Regions from separate parts of the Streptomyces sp. SD15 genome, predicted to be linked through region 1. Evidence: riboswitches for the same ligand, from Rfam matches in the RefSeq annotation. Region 1 holds a riboswitch; the other holds the start of a gene.
The links. A riboswitch is a leader RNA that binds a small molecule or an ion and turns the genes downstream of it on or off. The one in region 1 is predicted to bind cyclic di-AMP.

Region 1 (5,213 bases):
CCACCGCCGACCCGTCCAGCGCCGACACGCTGGGCGCGACCGTCATAGCGCCGATCGTCGAGGAGTCCGCGAAGGCCGCGGCCGTCCTGCTGATCTTCCTCTTCCGCAGACGGGACTTCACCGGGATCGTCGACGGGGTCGTCATAGCCGGAGTCACGGCGACCGGCTTCGCCTTCACCGAGAACATCCTCTACCTCGGCAACGCCTTCGGCACCGACCAGCTCAGCGGCGACCGCGGACTGGCCTCCGTCACCGCCGCGACCTTCTTCGTCCGGGTCGTGATGTCACCCTTCGCGCACCCGCTGTTCACCGTGCTCACCGGCATCGGCTTCGGCATCGCGGCGCTGTCCGCCGACCGCCGGCGGCTGCGCCGGGGCCTGCTGCCCCTCGCCGGGCTGCTGCTCGCGATGGGCATGCACGCCGTCTGGAACGGCTCGTCGAACTTCGGGGAGTACGGGTTCTTCGCGGTGTACGGCGCGTTCATGGTGCCGGCGTTCGGGTTGCTCACCTTCCTCGTCATCTGGACGCGGCAGCGGGAGCTGAAGACCGTGCGGACCGAACTTCCGGCGTACACCGCCGCCGGGTGGCTGACCGCGCCCGAGCCGTACGCGCTCGGATCGATGCGGGCACGGCGACTCGCCCGCGAATACGCCGCCCGTCGCTTCGGCAAGCCCGCGGCGCGCTCGGTCGCCCAGTACGAGGCGTACGCGACCTCGCTCGCGTTTCTGCGGCACCGGGGGCGGCTCGGCCGGGCCGACGCCGACTTCGTCGTACGGGAGCGGGAATTGCTGCACGAGCTCTGGCGCCGCCGGGAGGTCGCCCGCCCCTCCCTCGCGTACGCGGCACGGGCGACGGCCCCGGTCGTGCCGGTACCGGTACCGCCCCCGTGGTCCGGGTACGGCTACGGCGGCAACCACGGCTACGGCCACCCGCCGGCGCCGTATCCCGCCTACAGCCCTTACAACCCGTATCAGTCGTAAGGGCCCGTACGCGGGATACGGTACGGCGGCCTCAGGCCGACGCCTCCGTCAGTTTCGCCAGCTCCGCGTCCGTGAGCACCAGGTCCGCCACCCCGAGCAGCGCCGGGAGCTGGTCGACCGTGCGGGCCGAGGCGATGGGGGCCGCGACCGTCGGCTGGGCCGCGAGCCAGGCCAGGGCGACCGTGGCAACGGGGACGTCGTGGGCCTGGGCGGCCTCGTCGAGGGCGGCCAGGACCCGGATGCCCCGCTCGGTCTCGAGGTGCTCGGCCGCGCCCTCGGCACGCGCCGAGTCGACCGTCGTACCCGGGCGGTACTTGCCGGTGAGGAAGCCGGACGCGAGGGCGTAGTACGGGACGGCGGCCAGGCCGGCCCGGGAGGCGATCTCCTGGAGCCGGCCCTCATAGGTGTCGCGCGAGACGAGGTTGTAGTGGGGCTGGAGGGCGACATAGCGCGCGAAGCCCTCGCGGTCGGAGAACTCCAGGGACTCCGAGAGCCGTTCGGGAGAGATGTTGGAGGCGGCGATCGCACGAACCTTGCCGGCCCGGACCAGCTCGTCGAGCGCGCCGATGATTTCCTCGACCGGGACCGAGGTGTCGTCGAAGTGGGTGTAGTAGAGGTCGATGTAGTCCGTGCCCAGGCGGCGCAGCGAGGCGTCGGCGGCGGCCTTGATGTTCGCCGGGGCCAGCCCCTTGTACTCGGGGTGGGCGCTGACCTTGGTGGCGAGGACGACGTCGGAGCGGTTGCCGCGGGCGGCGAACCACTGGCCGATGATCGTCTCCGACTCGCCGCCCGAGTTGCCGGGAACCCAGGCGGAGTAGGCGTCAGCGGTGTCCACGAAGTTGCCGCCCGCCGCGGCGTACGCGTCGAGGACGGCGAAGGACTGCGTCTCGTCGGCGGTCCAGCCGAAGACGTTGCCGCCGAGGGCGAGCGGGAAGACCTCGAGGTCGGAGGAGCCGAGCTTGCGAAGAGAAGTCATGCTCAACTTCAACATGCGTACCGGACGCGTATATTCCGCACGCAAGCCGGCCCCACCGGAGAGATCAGGACGGAAAGATCAGAGCCGAGAGATCAGAGCCGAGATCAAGGCTGAGATCAGGGGGTCAGGCCCTTGCTCCGCAGCCACGCCATCGGGTCGATCCCGGTGGAGCTGCCGCCGGTGTGGACCTCCAGGTGGAGGTGCGCCCCGGTGACGTTGCCGGTCGCGCCCACACGCCCGATGACGTCACCCGTGTTGACCTTCTGCCCGACGCTGACGCCGATCGAGGACTGGTGGGCGTACCACAGCTCCGTACCGTCGTCGAGGGTGAGGATCGTGCGGTAGCCGTACGAGCCGGACCAGCCCGCCTCGGTGATCGTGCCGCTGTGGATCGCCTTGATCGGCGTGCCCGTGGGCGCGGCGAAGTCGAGGCCGGTGTGGTAGCCGGAGGACCACAGGGAGCCGGCCTGGCCGAAGGTCGAGGTGAGGGTGTACGAGGAGGTGGGCAGCGCAAAGCTCTTGGCGAGCTCGGCGAGGCGCGCGGCCTCGGCCTGCTCCTTGGCCTCCTGCTCCGCCTTCTCCTTCGCGGCGGCGGCCTTGGCCTCGGCCGCCTCCTCCGCCTTGGCAGCCTGATCGGCGGCCTTCTTCGCGGCGGCGGCCTGGGCGGCGGCCTGGGCCGCCTTGTCGACCTGGTCCTGCTGCGACTCCGCCTGCTGGATGATGCGGGCACGCAGCGCCTCGCCCGCGTCCTTGCTGCCCTCCGAGGCGTCGGCGCTGGTCAGGCCGGCGCTGGTGAGCGGTGTGGCGGAGCCCTTGGGCGTGCTGGAGCCGCCGTCGTCGGATATCAGGGCCTTGGCCGAGTCGGTGACCGAGGACAGGTCGGGCAGCGAGATCGACACCGGCGGCTTGCCGGGCGCCGCGGTGGCCATGCCGCCCGCGCCGACGGCGGCTATGACGCCGACGCCCAGGACCGTGGAGCTGCGCGCGAGTCCGCCCCCGCGCTGCTTGGAGACGCGGTGCCGGCCGCGGACGGGACGGACGGAATCCTCGGTGGGATTCCACTCCTCCCAGGGGCCCTCGTCGTTGCCGTATGCGTAGCCAAAAGTCTGAGTGTCGTTCGGCGCGAACGAAGTGGGCTGGGCGGGCCGGTTGGACGCCACGTGGGCGTGCTCCTTTCCTTCCTTCTCGCCTACCGGGTTAGCTGACGGGTTCGGAGCAGGAAGGTCTCCTACGCGCGTCAACCGCGGTATCTCACCGCGAAAGACGCTCGATTCACCCCAAATTGGTGGTTCCCCGGTTCCCTTGCGGGATTCGGCGCGTGCGCACGGAGCCATCTCTTGTGACGGCTGGGACGACCGCGCTGCGTTATCGAACGTTAATAGACTCGGGCACCGGATTCCAAGCTGTTCGGACTGATCGTTAACAGCTTTTGGCCAGGACTTACGGGTGATGACCGGCGAAAATCGGGCGAGTTGACCACGCCTCACCGAAACACGTTTACTTGACGGCGTGTCAGTTGTTATGCGGAGGGGCGTCGACCGATCACCCCTCGTGACAACGATCAAGAACCGCGCGCAACAGTCACGGACGCCGTACCGCGAGCAGCGCCATGTCGTCGGTCAAGGCGCCGCCCGTATGCCGGCGGACCTCCTCGGCGAGCGTGGCCAGCAGCGCGTCCGGGCCGCCGAAGACCCGCCCGGCCAGACGCGCCGCCGGATCGTAGAAGTTCCCGTGCCGGTCGCGGGCCTCGGACAGGCCGTCCGTGTAGAAGAGGAGCATGGCCCCGCGTGGGAAATCCACCTCCTCCCCACGGTCCGGCCAGGTGCCCAACTCGCCCATGCCGAGCGGCAGTGCGGGGTCCTCGGCGGCGAGCTCGACCAGCGAACCGTCCTCGCGCAGGAGCAGCGGCGGCGGGTGGCCGCGGCTGACGGTCCGTACGACGCGGCCTCCGTGCGGGATCTCCGCGAGGACGGCCGTGGCGAACCCCTCGGAGATCTCGATGCTGTCGCGCCGGGTGGCCTCGCGCGCCAGCGCCCGCTCAAGGCGCCCCGCGATCGCCTCCAGCGTCGCCTCCTGCTCGGCGGCCTCCCGGAACGACCCGATGACCACCGCCACGGCGCCCACCGCGCCCATACCCTTCCCGCGTACGTCGCCCACCAGCAGCCGTACGCCGTGCGGGGAGTCCTGCACGGCGTACAGATCGCCGCCGATGAACGCGCCGGCCTGCGCGGCCTCGTACCGCGCCGCGACCTCGAGCCCGCCGATCCGCTCCTCGGGCTCCGGCAGCACGGCACGCTGGGCCGCCTCGGCGATCTCGCGGGCCGAGGCGAGCCGTTCGCCGCCGCGGCGTACAAGGTTGTTGATGAGCACGGCCAGCACGGAGACCGTCGCCACCGTGAACGTCTCGGTGATCGCGTCCACGGTGAAGGCGAGGCCGAACCGGAGGTGGATCGCGAGCACCACGACGACCGCCGCGGCGCCGGTCAGCACCGTGCCGCGCAGCGAGAACAGCGGCGCGGCCACGAGCGGTGCGGCCGTGAAGAGGGGGCCCGCGGTGTACGCCGTCGGCGTGAGGTACTCGTAGAACGCCCCGGCGACGACGAGCAGCGCGGGCAGCGCCCGGACGAAGGCCCGCACGTACGAGATTTTCCGCCGCTTCCCCTCGGTGGGGCACGGAGTCGGCTCGCCCTGCGGCCTCGGATCGGACACGGAGTGCCTGGGCACCTTCCGGCCCGCCCGGTCGTCGGACCCTCCAGCCCGCTGCGCACCTCCTCGCTGCCCCACCCGTCCAGGTTTCCCGGAGCGGGGGCGGGGGGCGAGCGGGGTGGGCCGACCGAGGGATGCGTGACAGCGGGAAGTCCCCGCACCCGACCCTCCGCGGCGACCGCCCCGCAGCGCGCCGCGTCCCGCAGGATCACCTGCTGCGGGCGCCCGTGACGATCAGCGGCTCGCACCCCAGCCGGTCCGCGCGCATCCCTCCCGCCAGGAGCATCCTCCCGCCACGAGAGATTCCGTACGCGAAGCACCAGCCGGACCGCCCGGACGGCGAGCCCCGGGGAAGGGACCGTGGTGGTACCCGGCCGGGGCGATGACGGTCCCGTCCCGCGGCGCTAGGCCGGGGCCGCCGTGGCAGGCCCCGAGGGACAGCGCGCCCACGGCGAGCAACAAGGCGGGCACCGGTCCGCGCCGTTCCATCCAGCGAAGGCAACTCATAGTGAGCGCAAGACTACCGACCGTCGAGGCGTGAGAAAGCGGCG
Region 2 (5,213 bases), on a different contig from region 1:
ACCACATACAGCACGATCCCCAGCCAGAACAGCACCAGCGCCGTGTGCGCGAGCCAGTCCGCGTGTGTGACCGGGGCGAGCACCGCGCCCAGCACCGCGAGCCCCTGCGTGGCCACACACCCGAGGAACACGGCACCGGGCATACGGGGCCTGAAGCGCCGTACGACCAGGAAGAGCAGCCCCGGCCAGAGCACGGCCGAGAGGGCGAGCAGGGCCTCGGCCACTTCCTGCCGGCCCAGTGTGGTGAGCCGGGTGCCGAGCACGGTGGTCGCCGCGACCGCGGTGAGCGCACCCGGCGTGCCGGCCTCCGCCACCCACCGCACCCGCTCCCGCAGCAGCCGTACGACGAAGTCGGCGGCGAGCCCGAGCCAGGCGACGGCCGTCAGGACCAGCGCGATACGGGACAGGGTCTCGTGGCCGGTCTCATACAGCCCGACCGAGATGATGCCGGTGGCCATGACGGCGGCTCCGTCGCTCGGTGGACGCCGCGCCCACCAGGCGCGAAGTCGGGCCCACCGGGTGCGGGGCGGGGAGGTGGCTGGCATGGGCCTGATGCTAAGGAACTTTGGACCGGTTGCCCGCGGGGCACGCGCGCGTGGAGCTCGACGAGTCTCACGCGCGCGTGCCCCGCGGCCAAGGCGTTACGCCGGACGCACCACGCTGTGGATGATCGACTCGCCGGCGTAGAAGATCGACTCCTCGCGGACGTACGTACCCGGCTTGGGGGCGTGGATCATCATGCCGTTGCCGACGTAGAGGCCGACGTGGCTGATGTCGTCGTAGAAGAAGACGAGGTCACCGGGTTTGATGTCGGAGAGGGCGACCGTCGTGCCCGCCGTGACCTGGTCCCAGGTGGTGCGCGGGAGGGTGACGCCGGCGGCCTTCCAGGCGGCCTGGGTGAGACCGGAGCAGTCGTACGAGCCGGGCCCGGTCGCGCCCCAGACGTACGGCTTACCGATCTGGGCGCGGGCGAAGGCGATGGCCTTGTCGGCCTTGGCGGTGTACGAGGCGTCGGTGGCCGAGGTCCCGGAGGAGCTGGAGCTTCCCGTGGTCGCGGACGACGAGTCCGTCTCCTGCTGGGCCGCCGCCTCCTGGCGCGCCTTCTCCTCCGCCTCCGCGGCGGCCTGCTGCTGCGCCAGCTCCGCCGCCTTGCGATCGGCCTCTTCCTGCTTCTCCTTCTCGATCGCCGCGAGTCGCGCCTTCTCCTCGGCGGTCAGCTTCGAGAGCAGTTCGCGCGCCTCGGTGAGCTTGCGCTGCACCTCCGTCTTGGACGTCTGCAGCGCGTTCTCGGAGGTGGTGAGCGTCTGCAGGCTCTGGGAGGCCTCCGCGCGCTTCTTCGTGGTGTCGGCCTGCTCGGTGATGTAGTCGTCGACGGCCGCCTTCTGGCGGGTGGTGAGACGGCTCATCAACTGGGTCTGGTCGAAGTAGTCCTGCGGGTCGTCGGCCAGCAGAAGGGTCGCGGTGTCGGGGGTGGTGGCGCCGGTGCGGTACTGGGCCGCGGCGAACGAACCCAGCTCCTCACGTGCGGTGTTGAGACTCTCGGTGCGCTGGGCCACGTCGTCGAGGAGGGCGTCGACGCGCTTCCGCTGCTTGGCGGTCTTCTCCCTGGTCGCGTTGTACTTCTCGGTGGCCGTCTCGGCCTGGTGGTAGAGGTCGTTGACCTTCTTCTCGACCTCTTCGATGCTCGGCTTGGGCTCCGCCGAGGGCGCGGCGTTGGCCGTCTGGGAGAGCAGGGCCATGGAGGTGAGGGCCGCCGTGGCGAGGGCGGGAGTCCGTATGCCCGCTACCCGCGCGCCCCTGGAACTCCTCTTGTGTTGCGACGCCAAGAGAGGCGACTCCTTCCGTGATCCGCCTACCGAGTTAGCTGTCGGGTTCGGGCGGGTACTTCCGGAAGGTTTGCCCTACGGTCCTTGTCCCCCAGGACAGTTGGACCGATTCACCCCAAGGTCGGTTGGGTCCCCGGCTCCGACTGCCTTACGGCGCACCGGACTCGGCGGAGGCCGCACGGCCCGGCGACGTTCGCCGGTGAGTGTCGAGCGGCCTGCCCGGCACGCTAGCCAATGCGTGTGGCTTCTGTGAAGTTTGATGTGCGATATGCCCGATACATTTTCGTGACCTTATTCGGTGGCGTTGTTGTGCGCGGGAAATCCTGGGGGGATAACTGGTGGTTTTTCGCTTTCTGTCCATTCATTACTGGCGGATTGCCGACCGTAATGGAGCGATTCTGGAGGGTGATGGGGCGGCGACTGGGACGGCGACGGGGTGGTCTGCCCGTCCCGGGTCACGGAATCCGGTCGAGTTCGCGGGGTGGCGGCGGGGTGTCAGTGGGGCGGCCTAGACTCGGAGAGCGATGAGCAGCCTCTTTGATGACAGCTTCCTGGCGGACCTCAAGCCCTCGCGGGGCCATGAGGGAGAGCCCCCGCCGCCGCCCGAGGACGATCACGTACCGGAGCCGATTCCGGACGATCTGTTCGGCGGCAAGTTCGACGTGCCGCCGGACCGGGACGCGTACTACCGCGACGGCGCCCCGCGCCCCGCCGTGGACCCGGCCGCGCTCCTCGACGGGCTGAACGAGAACCAGCGAGCGGCCGTGGTGCACTCCGGCTCCCCGCTGCTCATCGTGGCCGGCGCCGGCTCCGGCAAGACCCGTGTGCTCACCCACCGGATCGCGCATCTGCTGGGCGAGCGCCATGTCCACCCCGGCCAGATCCTCGCGATCACCTTCACGAACAAGGCCGCGGGCGAGATGAAGGAGCGCGTCGAGCACCTCGTCGGCCCGCGCGCGAACGCGATGTGGGTGATGACCTTCCACAGCGCGTGTGTGCGGATCCTGCGCCGTGAGTCGAAGAGGCTCGGCTTCACCTCCTCCTTCTCGATCTACGACGCCGCCGACAGCAAGCGCCTGATGGCTCTGGTCTGCCGCGACCTGGACCTCGACCCGAAGCGCTTCCCGCCCAAGTCGTTCAGCGCCAAGATCTCGAACCTGAAGAACGAGCTGATCGACGAGGAGGACTTCGCCGCCCAGGCCACCGACGGCTTCGAGAAGACCCTCGCCCAGGCGTACGCGATGTACCAGTCGCGGCTGCGCGAGGCCAACGCGCTCGACTTCGACGACCTGATCATGACGACGGTCAACCTCCTGCGCGCCTTCCCGGATGTCGCCGAGCACTACCGCCGCCGCTTCCGCCACGTCCTGGTCGACGAGTACCAGGACACCAACCACGCGCAGTACGCGCTGGTCAGGGAGCTCGTCGGTCCGGCGACCGGCGACCGGCCCGAGGACGCGCCGCCGGCCGAGGGCGACCTCGAGCCCGCCGAGCTGTGCGTCGTGGGCGACGCCGACCAGTCGATCTACGCCTTCCGCGGCGCGACCATCCGCAACATCCTCCAGTTCGAGGAGGACTACCCGGACGCGACGACGATCCTCCTGGAGCAGAACTACCGCTCCACCCAGACGATCCTCAGCGCGGCCAACGCGGTCATCGAGCGCAATGAGTCACGCCGCCCCAAGAACCTGTGGACCAACGCGGGCGCCGGTTCCCACATCACCGGGTACGTCGCCGACACCGAGCACGACGAGGCGCAGTTCGTCGCCGACGAGATAGACCGTCTCACCGACGCGGGTGAGGCCAAGGCGGGCGACGTCGCCGTCTTCTACCGTACGAACGCCCAGTCCCGTGTTTTCGAAGAAGTCTTCATCCGCGTCGGCCTGCCCTACAAGGTCGTCGGCGGAGTCCGCTTCTACGAGCGCAAGGAGGTCCGGGACGTCCTCGCGTACCTCAGGGTCCTGTCCAACCCCGAGGACTCGGTCCCGCTTCGTCGCATTCTCAACGTGCCCAAGCGGGGCATCGGTGAGCGGGCGGAAGCGATGATCGACGCGCTCTCGCAGCGCGAGCGGATCAGCTTCCCGCAGGCGCTGCGCCGCGTCGACGAGGCGTACGGGATGGCGGCGCGCTCGACCAACGCGGTCAAGCGGTTCAACACGCTCATGGAGGACCTCCGTACGATCGTCGACTCCGGAGCGGGCCCGGCGACCGTCCTGGAGGCGGTCCTCGAGCGCACCGGCTATCTCGCCGAGCTGCAGGCCTCGACCGACCCGCAGGACGAGACACGCATCGAGAACCTCCAGGAACTCGCCGCCGTGGCCCTGGAATTCGAGCAGGAGACCGGCGAGGGTGAGGGCGGGGGCGAGGCGCAGGCATCGGGCGGACTCTCCGACTTCCTGGAGCGGGTCGCCCTCGTCGCCGACTCCGACCAGATCCCCGACGAGGAGGACGGCAACGGCGTCATCACTTTGATGACCCTGCACACCGCCAAGGGCCTCGAGTTCCCGGTCGTCTTCCTCACCGGCATGGAAGACGGCGTCTTCCCGCACATGCGCGCGCTGGGACAGGTCAAGGAGCTGGAGGAGGAGCGGCGCCTCGCGTACGTCGGCATCACGCGCGCGCGGGAGCGGCTGTACCTCACCCGGTCGGCCCTGCGCAGCGCGTGGGGCCAGCCCTCGTACAACCCGCCGTCCCGCTTCCTGGAGGAGATCCCGGACGCGCACCTGCAGTGGAAGCGCACGGGTGCGACAGCTCCGGTGTCGTCGGGTCCCGTCTCCGGCGTGGCGGCCTCGCTTTCGTCCTCGCGCTCGCGGTCCGCGGCGTCCGGTGCCTCCGGCTTCGCGACGCGCCGCGGGGTCTCCGAGAAGCCGGTGGTCTCACTGGCGGTCGGCGACCGGGTCACCCACGACCAGTTCGGCCTCGGCACCGTGGTCGGGGTGAAGGGCACGGGTGCGAACGCGGAGGCGACGATCGACTTCGGGGAGCCGAAGCCGAAGCGGTTGCTGCTGCGGTATGCGCCGGTGGAGAAGCTGTAGCCCCTCGGGGGCTCGCTGGTGGGGACCCGGCCGTTGCCTACGTCGGGTTCGGGGCCCGGCGGTTGGTTACGTCGGGTCCAGACCGTGGCTGCGCAGCCACGCCAGCGGGTCGATCGCCGAACCGCCGGCCGGGCGGACCTCGAAGTGCAGGTGCGGCCCGGTGGAATTGCCGGAGTTCCCGGAGAACGCGATCGTGTCACCGGCCTTCACGGTGGTGCCGGACGCGACGTTGTAGCTGGAGAGGTGGCAGTACCACGTCTCCGTGCCGTCCGTGCCGGTGACGATCATCATGTTTCCGTACGCGCTGTTCCACTGCGTCCGTACGGTTCCGTCGGTCGCGGCCAGCACCGTC

Region 2: it holds a riboswitch for cyclic di-AMP, as region 1 does, so the genes downstream of both, ACX28W_RS36780 (C40 family peptidase) here and ACX28W_RS05070 (M23 family metallopeptidase) in region 1, are expected to answer to the same signal.

What each region holds. Positions count from the first base shown of each region.
Region 1 covers NZ_JBTLMO010000004.1:20,490-25,702, forward strand. Annotated here, with positions in the region: gene ACX28W_RS05060 (PrsW family intramembrane metalloprotease) at 1-980, shown strand, start outside; gene ACX28W_RS05065 (aldo/keto reductase) at 1,012-1,956, opposite strand; gene ACX28W_RS05070 (M23 family metallopeptidase) at 2,073-3,116, opposite strand; cyclic di-AMP (ydaO/yuaA leader) riboswitch at 3,128-3,283, opposite strand; gene ACX28W_RS05075 (PP2C family protein-serine/threonine phosphatase) at 3,538-4,665, opposite strand.
Region 2 covers NZ_JBTLMO010000057.1:28,248-33,460, reverse strand. Annotated here, with positions in the region: gene ACX28W_RS36785 (tellurite resistance/C4-dicarboxylate transporter family protein) at 1-545, opposite strand, end outside; gene ACX28W_RS36780 (C40 family peptidase) at 642-1,826, opposite strand; cyclic di-AMP (ydaO/yuaA leader) riboswitch at 1,835-2,006, opposite strand; gene pcrA (DNA helicase PcrA) at 2,351-4,861, shown strand; gene ACX28W_RS36770 (M23 family metallopeptidase) at 4,928-5,213, opposite strand, start outside.